One region of the Pseudomonas sp. LBUM1643 genome, then DNA from elsewhere that is predicted to be linked to it. Evidence: predicted binding sites of a transcription regulator. Region 1 holds the regulator's gene; each other region holds the start of a gene.

Evidence for each region. Region 1 encodes FliA, which starts transcription of late flagellar genes. Its sites were predicted from a motif close to CTAAAGTTTNNNNNNNNNNNGCCGNTAA; they were not measured.
Region 2: a site for FliA is predicted at 3,567-3,594, ahead of ACA063_RS23510 (flagellar protein MotY). Genes of this name have one in related genera too.
Region 3: a site for FliA is predicted at 1,370-1,397, ahead of ACA063_RS20355 (methyl-accepting chemotaxis protein). Genes of this name have one in related genera too.
Region 4: a site for FliA is predicted at 2,354-2,381, ahead of ACA063_RS01695 (methyl-accepting chemotaxis protein). Genes of this name have one in related genera too.

The regions. Positions count from the first base shown of each region.
Region 1 is NZ_CP166813.1:1,734,560-1,740,073, forward strand. It holds gene flhA (flagellar biosynthesis protein FlhA) at 1-16, shown strand, start outside; gene flhF (flagellar biosynthesis GTPase FlhF) at 28-1,353, shown strand; gene fleN (flagellar synthesis regulator FleN) at 1,470-2,300, shown strand; gene fliA (RNA polymerase sigma factor FliA) at 2,297-3,037, shown strand; gene ACA063_RS07790 (chemotaxis response regulator CheY) at 3,203-3,574, shown strand; gene ACA063_RS07795 (protein phosphatase CheZ) at 3,597-4,385, shown strand; gene ACA063_RS07800 (chemotaxis protein CheA) at 4,407-5,514, shown strand, end outside.
Region 2 is NZ_CP166813.1:5,212,260-5,217,773, reverse strand. It holds gene bfr (bacterioferritin) at 1-385, opposite strand, end outside; gene ACA063_RS23530 (bacterioferritin-associated ferredoxin) at 585-803, opposite strand; gene ACA063_RS23525 (peroxiredoxin) at 1,106-1,708, shown strand; gene rnt (ribonuclease T) at 1,780-2,457, opposite strand; gene pyrC (dihydroorotase) at 2,454-3,500, opposite strand; gene ACA063_RS23510 (flagellar protein MotY) at 3,660-4,580, shown strand; gene ACA063_RS23505 (argininosuccinate synthase) at 4,710-5,514, shown strand, end outside.
Region 3 is NZ_CP166813.1:4,500,847-4,506,360, reverse strand. It holds gene ACA063_RS20355 (methyl-accepting chemotaxis protein) at 1-1,329, opposite strand, end outside; gene ACA063_RS20350 (Na+/H+ antiporter family protein) at 1,723-3,039, shown strand; gene ctpM (methyl-accepting chemotaxis protein CtpM) at 3,257-4,939, shown strand; gene ACA063_RS20340 (LysR family transcriptional regulator) at 5,150-5,514, opposite strand, start outside.
Region 4 is NZ_CP166813.1:388,940-394,453, forward strand. It holds gene ACA063_RS01690 (fibronectin type III domain-containing protein) at 1-150, opposite strand, end outside; gene ACA063_RS01695 (methyl-accepting chemotaxis protein) at 396-2,312, opposite strand; gene ACA063_RS01700 (16S rRNA (uracil(1498)-N(3))-methyltransferase) at 2,571-3,278, opposite strand; gene tatC (twin-arginine translocase subunit TatC) at 3,275-4,069, opposite strand; gene tatB (Sec-independent protein translocase protein TatB) at 4,066-4,527, opposite strand; gene ACA063_RS01715 (twin-arginine translocase TatA/TatE family subunit) at 4,538-4,813, opposite strand; gene ACA063_RS01720 (phosphoribosyl-ATP diphosphatase) at 4,839-5,171, opposite strand; gene hisI (phosphoribosyl-AMP cyclohydrolase) at 5,164-5,514, opposite strand, start outside.

The DNA.
Region 1 (5,514 bases):
AGGGCCCAACGGCTGAGGTAGTGGTTTATGCAAGTTAAGCGTTTTTTCGCCGCCGATATGCGTCAGGCCATGAAACTGGTTCGCGATGAGCTGGGCGCCGATGCGGCCATCATTGGCAACCGCCGCATCGCGGGTGGCGTGGAGCTGACTGCCGCCCTGGATTACAAACTGTCGGCGCTGGCGCCGCGTGTTCCGAACATGGAACTTGAAGACGAGTTGCGCAAGACCCAATCGCGGATCGTCACCGCTCAGGCCGAACTGAGCCTGCGCAGCGAGGGCGAGAGCGACAAGAGCACCAATCGCCAGTTGTTCGCCGGCCTGCCGCTGACTGCTGCCGAACCGCTGATCGAACCGACTTATACAGAACCTCCACGACCTGCGCCGGCACCTGCTGCGACTGGCGGCGTCGACCCTCGCGCATTCGACTCGATGCGATTCGAGCTCAACAGCCTGCGTGAACTGATGGAAGTACAGCTTGGGTCCTTAGCTTGGAACCAGTTGCAGGGCAGCCGTCCGGCCCAGGCCAACCTGTGGCGTCGTCTGCAACGCATCGGCCTCTCCGGCCCGTTATCCCGTGATCTGCTGGCAATGATCACTGGCATTGACGAGCCACGTCAGGCCTGGCGCATGTTGCTGGCGCACCTGGCGCGCATGATTGCCACACCGGAAATCGAGCCGCTGGAAGAGGGCGGTATCATTGCCATGGTCGGCCCTGCCGGCATGGGCAAAACCACGACCCTGGCCAAGCTCGCCGCGCGTTACGTGCTCAAGTACGGCGCGCAGAACATCGCGCTGGTGAGCATGGACAGCTACCGAATCGGTGCGCAGGAACAGCTCAAGACCCTTGGCCGCATCCTCAATGTCCCGGTCACTCACGTCGACCCGGGGCAATCGCTGGTGCAGGCGCTGGATCCCCTGCTGCGCAAACGCGTGGTGCTGATCGATACCGCAGGCCTTCAGGCCAGCGATCCGGCACTGCGCATGCAACTGGAAAGCCTGGCCGGGCGTGGCATCAAATCGAAAAATTATCTGGTTCTGGCAACGACCAGCCAGAAACAGGTTCTAACCGCCGCTTATCACAGTTACAAGCGCTGCGGGCTCGCCGGCTGCATCCTGACTAAACTGGATGAAACGGCAAGTCTGGGCGAGGTGTTGAGCCTGGCCATCAGTCATGAACTGCCGGTGGCCTATCTGACCGATGGCCCGCGGATTCCGGATGATTTGCATCTGCCGCGTCGTCATCAGCTGGTCAGTCGCGCGGTCAGCGTGCAAATGCAGGAAGAACCCAGCGAAGAAGCCATGGCTGACATGTTCGCTGATATTTACCACAGCCCGACCAAGCAGGTTAGCTGAGGTATTAATGAATAGTTTTTGTACCTACATCGATGGTCTGCCATGCATTGTTCCATTTGTGAACGCGCAGCCAGTAATGTGGCCTCCGTCTATGCAAGACAAGGTAAAGAAATAACATGGGCAGCATGCATCCCGTACAGGTTATCGCGGTGACCGGCGGCAAAGGTGGCGTCGGGAAAACTAACGTGTCAGTGAACTTGTCCCTGGCTCTAGCAGAGCTCGGCCGGCGCGTCATGCTTCTGGACGCCGACCTCGGACTGGCTAACGTCGACGTTCTACTCGGACTGACACCCAAACGTACCCTGGCCGACGTGATCGAAGGCCGCTGCGAGCTACGCGACGTCCTGTTGCAAGGCCCGGGCGGCATTCGTATCGTTCCGGCCGCGTCCGGCACACAGAGCATGGTTCATCTGACCCCGGCGCAACACGCCGGCCTGATCCAGGCCTTCAGCGATATCGGCGATAACCTCGACGTGCTCGTGATCGACACGGCGGCGGGCATCGGCGACTCGGTCGTCAGTTTCGTCCGCGCCGCTCAGGAAGTCCTGCTGGTGGTCTGCGATGAGCCGACCTCGATCACTGACGCCTACGCCCTGATCAAACTGCTCAACCGTGATTACGGCATGAACCGTTTCCGTGTTCTGGCCAACATGGCCCAGAGCCCGCAAGAAGGTCGCAACCTGTTCGCCAAGTTGACCAAGGTCACGGATCGTTTCCTCGACGTCGCCTTACAATACGTCGGTGCGGTGCCGTACGACGAAAGCGTACGCAAGGCTGTGCAGAAGCAGCGCGCCGTGTATGAAGCATTCCCGCGCTCCAAGTGTTCGCTGGCCTTCAAGGCGATCGCGCAAAAGGTCGACACCTGGCCATTGCCTGCCAACCCGCGTGGGCATCTGGAGTTCTTCGTGGAGCGCCTCGTGCAACAAACTGCAGGACCCGTGCTATGACCGCCAGTGGCTATAACCTCTATAAAAAATCGGCCCGTGATGCGCAGTACGAGCTGATCGAGCGTTACGCGCCACTGGTAAAACGCATTGCCTACCACTTGTTGGCGCGTCTGCCGGCCAGTGTGCAGGTCGAAGATCTGATCCAGGCCGGGATGATCGGCTTGCTTGAAGTGTCGACCAAATATGACGCCAGCAAGGGCGCTAGTTTCGAGACGTACGCGGGCATACGCATCCGCGGCGCGATGCTCGATGAAGTACGCAAGGGGGACTGGGCGCCACGTTCGGTCCACCGAAATACCCGGATGGTCAGCGACGCCATTCGCTCGATTGAAGCTAAAACCGGTCGCGACGCTAAAGATCACGAAGTTGCGGCCGAACTCCAATTGAGTCTTGACGATTATTACGGGATTTTGAACGACACCTTGGGCAGTCGGTTATTCAGTTTCGACGATCTGTTACAAGACGGCGAACACGAAGGACTGCACGAGGATGGCGCCAGTGCTCATCTCGAGCCGTCGCGCGATCTGGAAGATGAACGCTTCCAGGCAGCGCTGGCGGACGCGATTGCCAATTTGCCGGAGCGTGAGCGACTGGTGTTGGCGCTGTACTACGACGAAGAGCTCAATCTCAAGGAAATCGGTGAGGTCCTGGGGGTTAGCGAATCGCGGGTCAGCCAGTTACACAGCCAGTGCGCGGCCCGTTTGCGGGGGCGTTTGGGGGAGTGGCGAGCGCGCTGAAGGCAGTGTGGGGACACTGCGAGCGAGGCTGGTGGGTTCTGTACGCACCGGTCTCGATCTGCTGTGCTCCAGACAGTCATCGAATGCTTTGCCGGATTGAATGAAATGGCGTGTCCAGGTGCTGGACGCGTTTAAGACTGCTTGGAGGTCGAATTGGACAAGAACATGAAAATCCTCATCGTTGATGACTTCTCAACGATGCGGCGGATCATAAAAAACCTGTTGCGTGACCTTGGGTTCACCAACACGGTCGAGGCTGACGATGGCACCACTGCCATTCCGGTCCTCAACAGCGGCAGCATCGACTTTCTGGTAACGGACTGGAACATGCCGGGCATGACCGGTATCGATCTGCTGCGCCACGTGCGCGCCGATGAAAGGCTCAAGCATCTTCCGGTGCTGATGGTTACCGCTGAAGCCAAGCGCGAGCAGATCATCGAAGCAGCCCAGGCCGGTGTAAACGGCTATGTGGTCAAGCCCTTCACGGCCCAGGCGTTAAAAGAAAAAATCGAAAAGATTTTCGAACGCATTGGTTGAGCAACTGCGCCACGGGGGAGCTATGGAGCAAAATGAAATTTCACAGGGCGATTTCGAATCGACCCTGAAAAAACATGCGGTCGAATTGGTCGAAAGCCTTGAAAAAGGCAAGTTCGGCGACGCAGTACAACTGATCCATGAGCTCAACCAGACCCGTGATCGTGGCCTGTACCAGGAAGTGGGCAAGCTCACTCGCGAGTTGCATAGCGCGATCGTCAATTTCCAGATTGACCCGAACATGCCACAGGCCGAGGAAGTCTCGCAGATCACGGACGCTACTGAACGTCTGGGGTATGTGGTCAAGCTGACCGAAGCGGCGGCCAACCGCACCATGGACCTCGTTGAAAACGCCACGCCGCTGGTCACCAGCCTGGGCAATGAAGCCGAGGCGCTGAGCGCGGATTGGGGACGGTTCATGCGCCGTGAAGTCGGTGCCGAGGAGTTCCGCGAACTCGCCCGGCGCGTAGACGGTTTTCTCACGCGCAGCAGCGAAGACAACCGCGTCGTAACGAGCAACCTCAACGATATTCTGCTCGCTCAGGATTACCAGGACCTCACCGGTCAGGTCATCAAGCGCGTGACTCAATTGGTCACCGAAGTTGAAAGCAACCTGCTCAAGCTCGTGCTGATGGCCAGTCAGGTGGACCGCTTTGCGGGCATCGAACATGACCGTCAAGCGATGCTGGCTGAAAAAGATCCACAAAAACATCTCTCTCAGGGTGAAGGTCCGCAGATTCATGCCGATAAAAGAGAAGACGTTGTGTCCGGTCAGGACGATGTGGACGATTTGCTATCCAGCCTTGGATTTTAGACCTGTAGGAGCACCCCATTAATGAGCTTCGGCGCCGATGAAGAGATCCTTCAGGATTTCCTGGTTGAGGCCGGCGAGATTCTAGAGCTACTGTCCGAACAGCTGGTCGAGCTTGAAAGTCGACCGGATGATGCGGACTTGCTCAATGCAATTTTTCGCGGTTTTCACACTGTAAAAGGGGGCGCCGGCTTCCTCCAGCTCAACGAGTTGGTGGAGTGCTGTCACATCGCCGAGAACGTCTTCGACATCCTGCGCAAGGGTGAGCGTCGCGTCGACTCGGAATTGATGGACGTGGTTCTCGAAGCACTGGATGCGGTGAACGGTATGTTCACCGAAGTCCGCGAGCGCAGCCCGATCACGGCTGCGACGCCTGAACTGCTGGCGGCACTGGCCCGCCTGGCTGAACCGCAGTCGTCCGACGAAGCGGTGCCGGTTGTCGACGTGGCACCGGTTGCTGAAAGCGATTCAGGTGACATTACCGACAACGAATTCGAGCAACTGCTGGACTCCCTGAATGCCGTCAAGGCGCAGGCCGAGGCCGCGCCTGTTGCTCCGGCACCGATCAGCAACGCTGGCGCAACCAGCGATGAAATCACCGATGCCGAGTTCGAGTCATTGCTCGATCAGTTGCACGGTAAAGGCCAGTTCGCCGTTGATGCCGTGGTTCCGCCTGCAGCTCCCGCAGCTCCCGCGGCTCCTAAGGCGGCAGGCGATAGCTCCGACATTACCGACGAAGAATTTGAAGCACTGCTGGACCAGCTCCACGGCAAGGGCAACTTTGCGGTTGAAGCGCTGGAGTCGGCGATTGCTTCGGCGCCTGTGCCGGCCGCTCCGTCTGCAGCCGCAGTAGGCAGTGATCTGATCTCCGATCACGAGTTCGAAGCGCTGCTCGATGAATTGCATGGCAAAGGCAAGTTCACTGAAGTCGGTACCGCTACCGGCGCCAGTGCATCGGTTGCCACGCCGGTCGCCAAGGCAGCAGCCCCCAAGCCGGTTGCCAAAGCTCCCGAGCCAAAAGCCGAAGTGGCGAAGCCCGCTCCTGCTCGTGCTCAAGCTGCTCCGCCGGCGGATAAGCCCGCCAGCGAAGCCGAGACCACCGTGCGGGTCGATACCGCGCGTCTCGATGAAA
Region 2 (5,514 bases), 3.0 Mb from region 1:
CTTCTTCAGACTCAAGGATATCTTCGAGCAGTTCACGGCTACCGAAGTCACCTACGGTTTCGCAGTGAGCAATCGCGACCTTCAGATCAGCGTGACCGGTACGTTCGATACGCAGGTCGCACTCAAGCATTTCCTGGGTGTGCTCGCCGATCTGCAGCTTGCCCAGGTCCTGGACGTTCGGCAGGCCTTCAAGGAACAGGATGCGCTTGATCAGCTTGTCCGCGTGCTTCATCTCGTCGATGGATTCGTGATACTCGTGCTTGCCGAGCTTGTTCAGGCCCCAATCTTCGTACATGCGCGCATGCAGGAAATATTGATTGATCGCGACCAGCTCATTGGCAAGGATCTTGTTGAGATGCTGGATGACTGTAATGTCGCCTTTCATGATGGGGTCCTGCCCTTTATTAACTGTCTATAAGGCAGAGTTTGAGCCGCGTCATAAAGAGTGTCAAACCTAAGTTATTGAAAGTTAAGTGAAAATTAATCGGAATAAGAATGTTTGTGTTCCGCGTCTAGCGCCTAAGCGATTGATTTGCAGGCATAAAAAAACCGGACATCAAGTCCGGTTCTTTAAATAGGGTATTTTAAGCGGCCGTAAATTCTACAGGAAAAGGTATCGCGGCCTGGGCCGTTTGCAGTTTGGTCAGGGTTTCACGAACCACTTCCTTGGCAAGGCAGGCGCATTTACCGCATTGGCTGGCTACGCCGGTAGCTTGGCGGACTTCCTTGTAGCTGCAGCAACCTTCATAGATTGCATCGCGAATTTGTCCGTCGGTGACGCCAGTGCAGAGGCAGACATACATAAGTGATAACCGTCGCTGGTTGTGACTCAATTGCGATGGATCTTAATGTTAACGAGAATGATTGTCAAAGTGGTTTCTGAAAGCTTCGCGTTATAAGCGCCCGTCCCTGACGAACGGTTGGCTATAGCATTTTTCTGTGAGAAGCAATTTGGCAGCGTTGAAAAATCCGTTGAGGACAGGTTAAAAACGCAGTGTATGATGGCCGGTCCTTATGAAGCGGGTTCGTGTCACAGGGCTGTCGCCTGAAGGTGGCAGGCTGGCGCAAACCCGGAACTTCACGTTTTTACACCAGGAGATATTCGATGAGCGTACTCGTAGGCAAACAAGCCCCTGACTTCACCGTACCGGCTGTACTCGGCAATGGCGAAATCGTCGACAGCTTTACCCTGTCGTCGGCCATCAAAGGCAAATACGGCCTGGTGTTCTTCTACCCGCTGGACTTCACCTTCGTTTGCCCGTCCGAGCTGATCGCTCTGGACAACCGCATGTCTGACTTCAAGGCACGCAACGTTGAAGTGATCGCCGTGTCGATCGACTCGCACTTCACCCACAACGCCTGGCGCAACACCCCGGTGAACAACGGTGGCATCGGCGAAGTTCGTTACACCATGGCGGCCGACCTGAAGCACGAAATCGCCAAGGCTTACGACGTTGAATCCGAAGGCGGCGTGGCTTTCCGTGGCGCATTCCTGATCGACGACAAGGGCGTTGTCCGCTCGCAGATCATCAACGACCTGCCGCTGGGCCGTAACATTGAAGAGCTGATCCGTCTGGTCGACGCTCTGCAATTCCACGAAGAGCACGGCGAAGTCTGCCCTGCCAACTGGAAAAAAGGCGACAAAGGCATGACCGCTTCGACCGAAGGCGTCGCGGCTTACCTGACCGAAAACGCTGCTGCTTTGTAAGGCGCGTTTCAGGCATAAAAAAACCGGCCTCTGAGGCCGGTTTTTTTGTGGGCGCAAATCAGCAACAGCAATCAGTCGTTGAAGTCTTCCCAGCCACCCATCTGCTTCCAGCGATTGACGATGCCGCAGAACAGCTCGGCTGTCTTTTCGGTGTCGTAGCGAGCCGAGTGGGCCTCGCGACCGTCGAAATCGATGTCAGCGGCCTGGCAGGCCTTGGCGAGCACGGTTTGACCGTAGGCCAGACCGGCAAGCGTTGCAGTATCGAAGCTGGAGAACGGATGAAACGGGTTACGTTTCATGTCCAGGCGCGCTACGGCAGCGTTGAGAAAGCCCAGGTCGAAACTGCTGTTGTGACCGACCAGGATCGCCCGTTTGCAACCGTTGGCTTTCAAAGCCTTGCGGATGCCGCGAAAGATATCGGTCAGTGCAGCTTCTTCGCTGACAGCCATGCGCAACGGATGATCGAGTTTGATCCCGGTAAATTCCAGCGCCGCTGCTTCAATGTTCGCACCTTCAAAAGGCTCTACACGGAAGAAGTAGGTGTGGTCGGGATAAACAAAGCCCTTTTCGTCCATGCCGATGGTTGTTGCGGCGATTTCCAGCAAGGCGTCAGTGGCAGAGTTGAAACCGCCGGTTTCAACGTCGACAACAACTGGCAGGTATCCACGGAAGCGAGCAGCCATCGGGTGGCGTGAACCACCTCCGCCGCCTTGACCGTCCTGTTCGTCGTCGAAATGGTCTTCACTCACGCGTGTTCCTCCAGCAGGCGCCAGCGCAGTTTTTCACCGGCGCGCAGCGGGATAACGGTCAGCTCGCCAAATGGCAGGCTGGTAGGGGCGGTCCATTCATCACGGACCAGGGTAATGCGATCGGTATTGACCGGCAGGCCGTAGAAGCGCGGGCCGTTCAGACTGGCAAAGGCTTCGAGCTTGTCCAGCGCGTTGCGTTGCTCGAACGCTTCGGCGTACATCTCGATCGCTGCATAAGCGGTGTAGCAACCTGCACAGCCGCATGCGGCTTCTTTCGCGTGCTGGGCGTGCGGCGCCGAGTCGGTACCGAGGAAGAACTTTTCGCTGCCGCTGGTGGCGGCGTCGAGCAGGGCTTCCTGGTGTGTATTGCGCTTGAGAATCGGCAGGCAGTAGAAGTGCGGGCGAATCCCGCCAACCAGCATGTGGTTGCGGTTGTACAGCAGGTGATGAGCGGTGATGGTCGCGCCGACGTTGGCCGAGGCCTCGTTGACGAACTGCACGGCGTCTGCGGTAGTGATGTGTTCGAACACTACCTTGAGCGTCGGGAAGCGCTCGACCACACGACGCATGTGCTCGTCGATGAAGATCTTCTCGCGGTCAAAGACGTCGACATCACCGCGGGTGACTTCACCGTGAATCAGCAAGGGCATCCCGACTTCGGCCATGGCCTCTATCGCAGGGAAAATCTTGTCGATGCTGGTGACGCCAGAGTCCGAGTTGGTGGTCGCGCCGGCCGGGTACAGCTTGGCGGCGTGAACAAATCCGCTGGCCTTGGCCTCGCGAATTTCTTCGGGCTGGGTGCGGTCGGTCAGGTAGAGAACCATCAGCGGTTCGAAACGGCTACCGGCCGGCCGTGCGGCCAGAATTCGCTGGCGATAGCCATCGGCTTCAGCAGCGTTGCGTACCGGAGGAACCAGGTTGGGCATGATGATGGCGCGACCAAAGGTGCGCGCAACATCCGCGACGGTATTGGTCAACACGGCACCATCGCGAAGATGAATATGCCAGTCGTCGGGACGCAGCAGGGTCAGGCGGTCGGACATGAGGGGATTCCAGGCGGGTCAAACTGAGGGGAATGCTACCGGAAAAGACTCTTCCAGGCACTCGCTATCAAGTTTTGCCGCAAGCTTCCGATATCCAACAGGTATGCCGTAAACAAGTCTGTGTCGGTCTTTTTGTTGTAGAAGCCAGTGGAGCCTCCCGTGCGCCAGCGTTATTTAGCCTTGCTCAGTGTGTTTGCCAGCGTTCCTGCCATGGCGCTCACTTTCCAGACGCGCCTGGAGAGCATCGAGTGGACGGTCGAAGGGGACAAGTTCGAATGCCGTCTGACTCAACCGATTACCGACTTCGGCGCTGGTGGATTCGTCCGCCGTGCTGGAGAACAGGCGACTTTTCGTCTGACGGCCTTCAACGCCATGATTGGCGGCGGTTCGGCGACCTTGCTGGCTGCCGCCGCGCCCTGGCAGCCGGGGCGTGGCGATATTAACCTGGGGTCTGTGCGCATCGGGAGTGGCAACGTTCTGTTTGACACTTCGCAGGTACAGGCCGGGCGTTTGATCAGCGGCTTGCTGGACGGTCGAAGCCCGGTTATCCGGCATTCATCAGGAGATGGCCGGGTATCGGAAGTGCGACTGCTGCCGGTCAGGTTCAGCCAGGCGTTCAATGACTACCAGAGCTGTGTGGCCAAGCTGCTGCCGAAGAATTTTGAACAAATCCGGCAGTCCCAGATAGGTTTTTCCGGCGAAGGCCTGGATCTGGACGCCCGAGCCAAGGCCCAGTTGCAGGTGATGCTCGAGTTCATGAAGGCTGATCCGACGGTCAATCACATCGAACTGGACGGTCACTCCGACAACAGTGGTAATCGCCTCACCAACCGTGACCTCTCGCGACGTCGTGCCCTGGCGGTCATGGAGTTCTTCAAGGCCAATGGCGTTCAGGAATCGCAGATCACGATGCGCTTTCATGGCGAACGTTATCCTGTGGCCCCTAACAACAGCGCCGCTAACCGGGCGAAGAATCGCCGGGTCGCCGTGCGCCTCGAAAGGGTGGCACCCACGGAGAAGGCCACGCCGCAAGTCGCGCCACAAATCACTGCACCCGGCAGTACGTCGGCAACATCCTGACTTGCCGGTCATCGTCGCGCTCTCGACAGAATCTGTCGCTTCGTCGTCATAAGCTGTCGCGCCTCTGTAAATTATTGCGCATGACCGGTAGACTCGACGGCTTTCCGTAGAACCCCGTGGAGTGATGGCATGGCGGACGTAAACAAGGTCGTTCTGGCGTATTCCGGCGGCCTGGACACTTCGGTGATCCTCAAGTGGCTGCAGGATACTTATAACTGTGAAGTGGTGACGTTCACCGCTGACCTGGGTCAGGGCGAAGAGGTCGAACCTGCACGCGCCAAGGCTCAGGCCATGGGCGTCAAAGAGATCTACATCGACGATTTGCGCGAAGAGTTCGTGCGTGATTTCGTTTTCCCGATGTTCCGCGCCAACACCGTTTACGAAGGCGAGTACCTGTTGGGTACTTCCATCGCTCGTCCGTTGATTGCCAAACGCCTGATCGAAATCGCCAACGAAACCGGCGCTGACGCTATCTCCCATGGTGCCACTGGCAAGGGTAACGACCAGGTTCGTTTCGAACTGGGCGCTTACGCCTTGAAACCTGGTGTGAAAGTGATTGCCCCTTGGCGTGAGTGGGACCTGCTGTCCCGCGAGAAGCTGATGGATTACGCCGAGAAGCACAATATTCCGATCGAGCGTCACGGCAAGAAGAAATCCCCGTACTCGATGGACGCCAACCTGCTGCACATCTCCTATGAAGGCGGCGTGCTGGAAGACACCTGGACCGAGCACGAAGAAGACATGTGGAAATGGACCGTCTCCCCGGAGCAGGCTCCTGACAAGGCTCAGTACCTGGAACTGACCTACCGCAATGGCGACATCGTTGCACTGGATGGTGTCGAGATGACCCCGGCCACCGTTCTGGCGACCCTGAACAAAATCGGTGGCGAGCACGGTATCGGCCGTCTGGATATCGTGGAAAACCGTTACGTGG
Region 3 (5,514 bases), 2.8 Mb from region 1:
CGAGCGTTTGACCTCGGCAATGATCGGTTGAAGCTTGTCGAGGAAGCGGTTGAACCAACCGGCCAACTGGCCCAGTTCGTCCTGCTTGTCGTAGGCCAGGCGGCGGGTCAGGTCACCTTCACCGCTGGCGATGTCTTCAAGCATGTGCGCCACACCCAGAATCGGTTTGGTCACGCTGCGCGCCATCAGCCACACCAGCAACAGGCCGATCAACGCGGCGATGACGCCCAGGCCAAGCTCCAGCAGTGTGCCGGTGGTGTTGCTGTCGTCGAGTTGTTTTTCCAAAGCTTCAGCCGGGCCGACCAGGACTTTTTCCGGTACTTGCAGCAGTACGCCCCAGGATTTTCCACCGGGAATCGGCTGGAACGGTGCCAGAACCTTCAACTGCTGGTTGCTGTGCAGGCTTTCGGTTTTACTGCTGCCGGCCAGCCTGCGGATCAGCTCTGCGCCGCTGGTTGTATCCACCGTGTCCAGGCGCTGGCTGAGTTTGCTGGCGTCCGGGCTGTAACCGGCCAGCAAACCGACCGGGCTGATGATGCTGACGTTCGTCTGGCCGTCATAGAGCTTCCTGCTCGCGCCCTGACTGATCGCTTGCAGGCTGTTGAGGTTGATGTCCACCGACAGCGAGGCGATGACCTTGCCGTTGACCATCAACGGAAAAACAATGCTGGTCATCAGCACGTTCTGGCCGTCGATCTTGTAGAAATACGGCTCGATCACGCAGGGTTTGAGCGAGGTGCGCGGGCAGGTGAACCAGGCGTTGGCCGGCTCGCCGCTGGGGCCGGCACTGGTGTCGGCCATGTCGCTTTCCGGCAGCGCCATGGACGTGACCTTGCCCGGCGTCGGTTGCGACCAGTACAGGGCGAACCGGCCCTTGTCGTTGCTGCCCAGTTCGGCCTGACCGGCGAACAGTTCGTCCTTGCCGTCCAGTGCGTTGGCTTCGAACACCAGCGACAGGCCGAGCAGCTCCGGGTTGGCCTGCAGCGCCGATTTGACTTGTCGGGTCAGGTCTTCACGCAAATCGAACGCGTCGAGGAAGCGTTTTTCGGCCTGATCGCGCAGAAACAGCACCTGACGCGAAAAGCCGTGACCGTATTGATAGGCGTCCATGAACTGCTGGCGAATCTCCAGCGCCTGGTTTTCGCCCTGGGATTCGATCCGCGCCTGGGCGCTTTCGTTGAGCATCTCCATGCTCGAGGCTTTCACCAGCGCGGAGCTGTGCTCCATGCGATACAGCGAAAGACCCACCAGAAGGGTCACGATGCCCGCCAGGCATAGCCCGGCCAGCAGGGTGATTTTCCATTGAATGGAAAGTTGTCTGAGTGACATGGAGACGTCCTTATTCGATAAATATCTGCGGCTTTGCTCTGTAACGGCAGCGGGACGGGAATCTTTATCCCGCCAACTGAATAGGCTCAGGTTGTTTTTTGTGGCGAGGGAGCTTGCTCCCGCTGGGGGCGAAGCCCCCTCGAACTGAAGTAGCGCCTTGTCAGGTAGATCATGTCGCTCGGCTTTGCGGCTGCTGCGCAGCCGAGCGGGAGCAAGCTCCCTCGCCACAGGGGGGCACAAGCATTAACACATCATTGGAGCGTCGCACGCTTTGACAGGAACCCCACTCTCCGGCACAGTGCGCGCCCTCTAATAAAACCCATTTCCTGATCCGCTGGCGGCTCTTTGCAGACTGCCGGCTGAACTCATTGCGCTTGTCTTGAGGTAACGATGATTAATGCTGTAATTGCCGCGGTCGGCGTCATGCTGATACTCAGCCTGTCCCGCGTGCATGTCGTGATCGCACTGATCGTGGGTGCACTGGTCGGTGGTTTGACCGGTGGTCTGGGCATCGACGCCACCCTGAAAGCCTTCAACAGCGGCCTTGGTGGCGGGGCGACGGTGGCGTTGTCCTATGCGTTGCTGGGGGCTTTTGCCGTGGCGATCGCCAAATCCGGCATGGCCCATGCGCTGGCTGACAAGGCCCTGGCGATGGTCGATCGCCAGCACGCCAGTGGGGGCGGTCGGGTGAAATGGCTGTTGATCGGCTTGCTGTGGGTGGTGGCCATTGCCTCGCAGAACATTTTGCCGATACATATAGCCTTCATTCCCTTGCTGGTTCCGCCGCTTTTATACGTGCTGACCAAGCTGCAGCTGGATCGGCGGCTGATCGCCTGTGTCATGACATTCGGCCTGATCACGCCGTACATGTTCCTGCCGGTGGGCTTCGGCAATATCTTTCTCAATGAGATCCTGCTGGCCAACGTCGCCCGTAGCGGTGTGGACATCAGCGGCATCAACGTTACCCATGCCATGGGTATCCCGGCGCTGGGCATGGTGTTCGGGCTCGCCGTAGCGTTTTTCAGCTACCGCAAGAAACGCGTCTACGACCTGGGGAAGATCGAGCAGGTCGAGCAGGTGGCCGTGCAATACAACCCGCTGAGCCTGATGGTGGCGGGACTGGCCATCGTTGCCGCGTTCGTCATTCAGCTGTTGCTGGATTCGATGATCATTGGCGCGCTGGCGGGGTTTCTGATCTTCTCGGTGTCGGGCATCGTCAAGTGGCGTGATACCGATGACCTGTTCACCGAAGGCATGAAGATGATGGCAATGATCGGCTTCATCATGATCGCCGCGTCCGGCTTTGGCGAAGTGATCAAAGCCACCGGGGACGTGCAATCGCTGGTCGAAACCTCGGCGTCATGGATCGGCCACAGCAAAGCCATTGGTGCGTTGCTGATGTTGCTGGTCGGCCTGTTGGTAACCATGGGCATCGGCTCATCGTTTTCCACTGTGCCGATCCTGGCGGTGATTTTCGTGCCGTTGTGCGTGCAGCTGGGGTTCAGTCCGCTGGCGATCGTCAGCATCGTCGGTACGGCCGGTGCCTTGGGTGACGCGGGCTCTCCTGCTTCAGACTCGACCCTGGGCCCGACTTCCGGTTTGAACATCGACGGCCAGCATCACCATATCTGGGACACCGTGGTGCCGACGTTCCTGCACTACAACTTGCCGTTGCTGGCGTTTGGCTGGGTGGCGGCGATGGTGCTCTGACTTACAAATGCAGGTGCACCGTGGCGAGGGGATTTATCGGAATGCCACACCACGCCGTTGGACTGCGCAGCTGTCCCATTTTGGGGCCGCTTCGCAGCCCAACGGGGATAAATCCCCTCGCCACACAGCCGCGCTCCCACAATGACCGCATTCAACTTTTGACCTGGCGTGCCGTTAAAGCGTTAACCACGCCGATAACATCAAAAGAGTGAACGTCATGCGCATGAGCTTGAAGGCTAAAGTCCTGTCCCTTGCCGTCCTCCCGGTGTTGCTCTTTGCGCTGGTCATCAGTCTGACCACCTTGTTCATTCTCCAGCAACAGGCCCGCAATGAAGTCGAGGAAACGCGTCAGCGTCTGCTCAGCGATGCCAAGACGACCCTGCAAAGCTACGTCGCCGTGGCCATGACCGCGATCAAACCGCTTTACGACGCTGCCGCCCCCGGCGATGACGCGGCACGGGCTCAGGCGGTCAAGCTGCTGTCGAGCATCAGCTACAGCAAGGATGGCTACTTCTTCGGCTACGACTCCAACACCGTGCGCCTGTTCAAGGCTAACAGCCCGGAAGGCGTCGGCCAGAGCTTCAAGGACAACCGCGATCCGAATGGCGTCTACGTCAACCGCGACCTGGTGAACGTCGCGAAGGATGGCACCCACTATCTGCAATACAGCTCGCCACTGCCGGGCAACAGCCAGGTGCTGGTGCCCAAACTCGGCTACACCGAATTCCTGCCGAAGTGGGACATGGCGGTCGGTACGTCGGTCAATCTCGATGGCATCGAAGCGCAAGTCGCACTGGTCGAAGCCAAGGTGCACGAGCGGATGGAAGGCGTAGTGCTGAGCATCGTCGGCATCGCGCTGCTGGTGTTGCTGGTGATCGCCGTCGCCGGTCTGTTGCTGGCCAACACTATCCTGCGTCCGCTGACCCTGATGAAAGCCAACCTGGATGACATCGCGGCGGGCGAGGGCGACCTGACCTGCCGTCTGACCGTCACCAGCAAGGATGAACTCGGTGAACTGGCCAGCTCGTTCAACCGCTTCGTCGACAAGATCCATGGACTGGTGCGGCAGATCACCGAAATGACTTCGCAACTGACCGGGTTGGTGAATCAGGTGTCCGATCAGGCCCAGCGTTCGGACAAGGCCATGGAACGTCAGCGACATGAGACGGATCAGGTGGCCACGGCGATCAACGAGATGTCGGCGGCGGCCCAGGAAGTGGCGAAAAGCGCGCAGAACGCGGCGGTGGCCGCCCAGCAGACCGACGAGGAAGGCCAGGCGGCCAAGCGTGTGGTAGCCGGCAGCATCGTCAAGATTCATGCGTTGGTGGACGACATTCGCAGCAGCGGCGTGTCCCTTGATAGCTTGCAGAAAGACGTGTCGTCCATTGTCAGTGTGCTCGGTGTGATCCGTTCGATTGCCGATCAGACCAACTTGCTGGCGCTGAACGCTGCCATCGAAGCGGCTCGCGCTGGCGAAGCGGGACGAGGGTTTGCGGTGGTGGCGGACGAGGTGCGGGCGTTGGCCAGTCGCACGCAAATCAGCACTCAGGAAATCCAGAGCATGATCGACCGCTTGCAGGCCGGAACCCAGTCCGCCGTGGACGCCATGCGCCGCTCCAGCGAAGCCGGCGATGGCACCAGCGCTCAGGCCAATGAAGCTGGCGCGTCGCTGGACACCATGGCGCAACTGATCGCCACCATCAACGCGATGAACGCGCAGATCGCCAGCGCCGCCGAGGAGCAGACGGCTGTGGCCGAAGAGATCAACCGCAGCGTGCATCAGATCGCAGTGGCCGTGGACAGCGTCGCCGACGAAACCCAGCTCGGCGCGCAGACCACCCGCAGTCTTGCGGACCTGGGACAGCGGTTGGGCAAGCTGGTCGGGCAGTTTCGTATCTGATTTCCGCCCACTGAACGCGCGCTCTGTACGCGATCCTTGTAGCAGCTGACGAGCTTGCGAGGCTGCGTCCGGCTGCGCAGCAGTCGTAAAACCGGACACCGCGGTGTATCAGATGAACCTTGTTCAACAGGTTTACGACTGCTTCGCAGCCGGAGGCAGCCCCGCAAGCTCGTCAGCTGCTACAGGGATCTGTGCTGGCTGGGAACAGGTTTACGGTCTGTCCCAATACGGCACCACGCCGAAACACTCCACGTAAAAATCAATCACGGTCCTGACCTTCACCGACAATCGTCGGCTGCCAGGCCATAGCACCGCGATCTGCTGGGGTTCGAGGCTGTTGGACACTTGATAGTCCCCCAGCACCGGCACCAGCGTGCCGTTGCGCACGGCTTCGCCAATCAGCCATGACGGAAACATCACCAGCCCCAGTCCTTGTTCGGCGGCCTGGGTGAGGGTGTCGGCGTGATTGCCTGTGATGGGCCCGGTGACCGAGTAGGGCGTCCAGTCCTGTTGATCCTTGCGGAAGAACCAGCGCTGCTGGCCCGTGACACCTTTGTAGGCGAGGCACTGATGCG
Region 4 (5,514 bases), 1.3 Mb from region 1:
GTTGATTCCTATCCAAGGCGGAACGGTAACGACAGGGCTGGCCGTGAGGGTGTTGTAGTTCAATACATCATTTTCCGTGTCAGACACGGTGGGCGGTAATAAAAAAGAGTCAGGCGTTTGCGGTTCGTGATCTTGCTCTTGGATTGACATGATGGCACCTGTTTATGCGTTGGTATCAGGATTGATTTAACGCGCTACAAGGCCCATCGACCACTATCAGAACTGTTAGTAGAGAGAGTGATTAAAGTGGTCTATCGTCCAGCATTTTCATTTTACAAACAGTTATTGACGACTCGGTCTAATGTGGGGGCGAGACCGGCTTGCCGGCGAAGACGGCCCCACTCGCGACTTGGCGGGAGCGGGGCTCCCGCGCCACAAGCCTATTGTTATGCCCTTTAAACCTTGAACCGCCCCACCAGCATCTGCAAATGGGTGCCAAGCCGCGCCAGCTCCACGCTAGAGGCCGCGGTCTCTTCACTGGCGGCCGAAGTCTGCTCAGACACGTCGCGCACGTTCAGCACGCTGCGGTTGATCTCTTCAGCCACGGCGCTTTGTTGCTCAGCGGCAGCGGCGATCTGCTGGTTCATCGACTGGATCGCCGACACGGTGCGGGTGATGTTTTCCAGTGAACCACCCGCGCGGCGGGTCAGTTCGACGCTGCTGTCGGTCAAGGCGCGGCTGTTGTCCATGATGGTGGCGACTTGCTGGGTGCCGGCTTGCAGGCCGACGATCAGCTCTTCGATCTCTTCGGTGGACTTCTGGGTGCGCTGGGCCAGGCTGCGGACTTCGTCAGCAACCACGGCAAAGCCGCGTCCGGCCTCACCGGCGCGGGCGGCTTCGATGGCTGCATTGAGGGCCAGCAGGTTGGTTTGCTGGGCCACGGATTTGATCACGTCGAGCACGCTGCCGATCTTGTCGCTTTCGCGCTTGAGATGACCCATGGCTTCGGTGGAGTTGCCCACTTCAAGGGCCAGGCGCTCGATCTGGGCGATGGCTTCGCTCACCACTTTGTCACCTTCGCGGGCTTGCTGATCGGCGGCAACGGCGGCTTCCGAGGCTTCTTCGGCGTTGCGTGCGACTTCCTGCACGGTGGCGGTCATTTCGTTCATGGCGGTCGCGACCTGGTCGGTTTCGACTTTCTGGCTGTTGACGCCGGCGCTGGTCTGTTCGGTGACCGCGGACAATTCTTCGGCGGCGCTGGCGATTTGCGTCACACCGTCGCTGATGCCACTGATCAGTTCGCGCAGACCTTGGGTCATGCTCTGAATGGCGCGCTGCAGCTGGCCAAGTTCGTCCTGGCGCTGGGAGATGAGGTTGTGAGTCAGGTCGCCCGCCGCAATGCGCTCGGCGACTTTTAGAGTCTGGTTCAGAGGAATCACAATTTGACGAGTAATGGCCCAGGCCGCGAGCAAACCAAACGCCAGCGCTAGAAGGGTGGCCAGCAGCAGCATGTTTTTGGCATGCGCGGCATCGGTGTCACGTACGACGGTCTGCGACGCCGTCAGCTTTTTGCTGAGGTCGATCAGGATTTCACCTTGTGCGGCCATGTGTTTCAGAGCTGTGGCGTTTGCTGTCTGCGAGTCTCGGAACTGGCTGACGGCCGCGCGGTAAGCTTTTAGTGATTCAGTGGCGTGTTGCAGGTTGGCGAGGTGCTGTGCCGGCACTTTGGACGGCAGGTTCTCCAGGCTTACCAAAGCCTTGTCGATAGCATCCAGCGCGGGTTGCTCTGCCTCGGCCTTACCGCTGTAGGTGTAACCGCGGACCTGATAGCGCGCTTGTTGGAGCAGCTTGCTCAGCTCGATCACGTTGCTGTAATCGGCAACGCTTTCGCCTTGCAGCATGGATTTTTCCACCGTGGCGACCTGGGCAACGGCATTGTCGGCGGTCGCCCCGAGTTTGCTGCGGGCGTCTTCGCGCGTAACGGTGGCTTGGGTCATGTCGGCAAAGGCGCGCTTGTACTCGGCGACGGCGGCAATTTGCTGGTCAACCATGGCGGCGTCAGCAGGTTGCTCAATCATCGTACGCGCCGTTTTCAGGCTGGTCTCGAGTTTGCCCAGCACTTCGTTGACCGCGCCCGGGCCTTGTTCGCCGCGACGCGTGTCGTAGTTCATTCGGGCAATGCGCAGGTCCTGGCTCAGCTCGATCAGGCTGGAAATGAAACCCAGCTTGTCACCTCGGTTCAGCACGCCGCTCAGACCGGTCCAACCGGTGAAGGTGATCAACGACGTCAGCAGCAAAACGAGGCCGAAACCCACCCCCAGCTTGCGATTGACGCTGACGTTTCCCAGTTTATCGGCTAGCCATTGGTACATGCTGAAACTCCCTCGAACCGCTCATAGGTTTTATGGGAGTTTTATCGGCAGGTGTGCCGGATACTGAAGTCGTGAGAAATGACCTGAAGACCTTCGCATTTCCTGTAGCAGCTGGCGAAGCCTGCGTTCGGCTGCGAAGCAGTCGCCAACCCCTTGAAATCGGTCAGCCTGAAGGACCGCAGTACCCAAACTGGCGACTGCTTTGCAGCCGAACGCAGGCTTCGCCAGCTGCTACAGGGGGCGAGTAAGGGAGGAGTGTCAGAAAAGGCGTGCGAGCAGCGCAGTGACGGCTGTTTCTACCCGAAGAATGCGCTCGCCAAGCTGCACCGGTTGCAGGCCGGACTTGCCCAACAGATCGATCTCGTAGGGAATCCAGCCACCTTCCGGGCCGATGGCCAGGGACACTGGTTCATTCAGGCCGCGAGGACAAGCGGGGTAGTTACCGGGATGGCCCACCAGCCCAAGGGTGCCTTCGCTGATCGCCGGCAGGCGGTCTTCGACGAACGGCTTGAAGCGTTTCTCGATGACGATCTCCGGCAAGACGGTGTCCCGGGCCTGTTCCAGCCCAAGGATCAACTGCTCGCGAATCGCCTCTGGCTCCAGGAACGGCGTTTGCCAGAAGCTCTTTTCGACGCGATAGCTGTTCACCAGGATGATCCGCGGCACACCCATGGCCGCTACGGTCTGAAACACCCTACGGAGCATTTTCGGGCGTGGCAGGGCCAAAATCAGGGTCAATGGCAGCTTGGTCGGTGGCGATTGGTCAAGGGTGACCCGCAATTCGGCCTCATCCGCATCCAGGCGCAGCAGTTCAGCCGAACCCATCAATCCGCCAACGCGGCCTACCCGCAAGCTGTCACCGACTTCAGAGCGGTGGACTTCCTGCATGTGGGTCAACCGGCGATCGCGCAGGATCGCCCGGTCGGCCGCAATGAAATCAGCTTCCTCGAGCAGCAGCAGGTTCACGGTTGGGTCGCTGGCGGCTGGTCGTTGTGATCGTCAACCGGCTGGTCGTCCGGATGCTCGCCACGTTTGCTGATCAGGCTGCCAAACAGGATGCCGATCTCGAACAGCAGCCACATCGGAACGGCCAACAGCGTCTGCGAGAAGATGTCCGGCGGCGTCAGGATCATGCCGACTACGAAGCAGCCGATGATCACGTACGGACGGATTTTCTTCAGGTATTTGACGTCGACCACGCCGATCCACACTAGCAGCACCACGGCCACCGGGATTTCGAACGCTACACCGAAGGCAAAGAACAGCGTCATGACGAAGTCGAGGTAGCTGCTGATGTCCGTCATCATTTCCACGCCAGCCGGGGTGGCGGCGGCGAAGAATTTGAAGATCAGAGGGAATACCAGGTAATAGGCGAACGCCATGCCGGCGTAGAACAACAGAATGCTGGACACCAGCAAAGGCACCGCGATGCGCTTCTCGTGCTTGTAAAGGCCTGGTGCGATGAAGCCCCAGATCTGATGCAGGATGACCGGGATCGCCAAGAACAGCGAGACCATCATGGTCAGCTTCAGCGGTGTCAGGAACGGTGACGAGACGTCGGTGGCAATCATCGTCGCGCCGACTGGCAGGTATTGCCGCAGCGGCGTGGAGACGAAGGTATAGATCTGCTGGGTAAAGGCGAACAAACCGGCAAAGACGATGAAGATCGCCGCTACACAGCGCAGCAAACGGGTACGCAACTCGGTGAGGTGCGAAACCAGCGGCATGTGCTGGTCATTTTCAGGAAGGTCGCTCATGGGGCTCGCGGCGGCAATGGGGTGTCGTGAGGCGCCGTGGTTGTCGGCGCGGCGGCAGGAGCAACAGGTTCAGCGGGAGCCATGACCGGTGCCGGTTCAACGGTTGTCACCGTTTCCGTCGGCGAAGTGGCGGGTGCAGCTTCTGTCGTCGGAGCGTGGATCGTTGGCGTCGTCACCGGTTCGACAGGCTGAACCGGTGTGGCCTCCTGCTGGGTCGGCGAGAAGATCTTCCGCGCCTCCTGCTCCAGCGACAGAATGTGCTCGTTGTGCAGTTGCCGACGAATCTCGTCAGCGCCAATCTCACGTTCAACTTCCTGTTTGATCGCGTTGAAGCTGCGCTTCAGACGCCCGACCCACAGGCCAGCCGTACGCGCAGCACCCGGCAGACGCTCTGGGCCCAATACCAGCAGGGCGACGAGGCCGACGAGCAGCAGTTCAGAGAAGCTGATACCGAACATTAGTCTGTGCTCACACGTCTTTGCGGATTGGCTCTTCGACTTTTTGTGCCTGCACATCGATGGTGTGCGGCTGGTTCACCGGTGTGGCCTGAGGCTGGACGGGCGGAACCGGTTGAGCCGGGGTCACGGTTGGATCAGCCGGTTTTTCGTCATCATTCATGGCTTTGCGAAAGCCCTTGATGGACTCGCCGACGTCAGTCCCGAGGTTTTTCAGTTTCTTGGTGCCGAATACCAAAACGACAACAACCAGGATCACGATCCAGTGTTTCCAGTCAAAAATGCCCATGTTGCTGCTCCTCTCTAATAGTTGTTCAGGCGGACGGGCGCGAGGCTTTCTCGGCGTGTCCGGACAGACCGAAGCGACGGTCCAGTTCATCGAGTACAGCCTGAGGATGCTGCCCCAGTTGGGCGAGCATCACCATGCTGTGGAACCACAGGTCAGCGGTTTCGTAGATCACATCGCTGCAGTCACCGCTGATGGCGGCATCCTTGGCGGCAATGATGGTTTCGACCGACTCTTCGCCGACTTTTTCCAGAATCTTGTTCAAGCCCTTGTGGTACAGGCTGGCGACATAGGAGCTATCGGCGGCGGCGCCTTTGCGCTCTTCCAGCACCTGGGCCAGACGGGTCAGAGTGTCACTCATGTTTGTGTCCTGCGGAATAGATGGCATGCGGGTCTTTCAGGACCGGGTCGACGGTTGTCCAGTCGCCGTTTTCGAAGACGCGATAAAAGCAGCTCTGGCGACCGGTATGACAGGCGATGTCACCGACTTGCTCGACCATCAGAATGATCACGTCGGCGTCACAGTCCAGGCGCATCTCATGCAAGGTCTGCACGTGACCGGACTCTTCACCCTTGCGCCATAGCTTGCCCCGGGACCGGGACCAGTAAATGGCGCGGTTTTCGGCAGCGGTCAGTTCCAGCGCTTCACGGTTCATCCAGGCCATCATCAGGACGCGTCCGGTCTTGTGATCCTGAGCAATCGC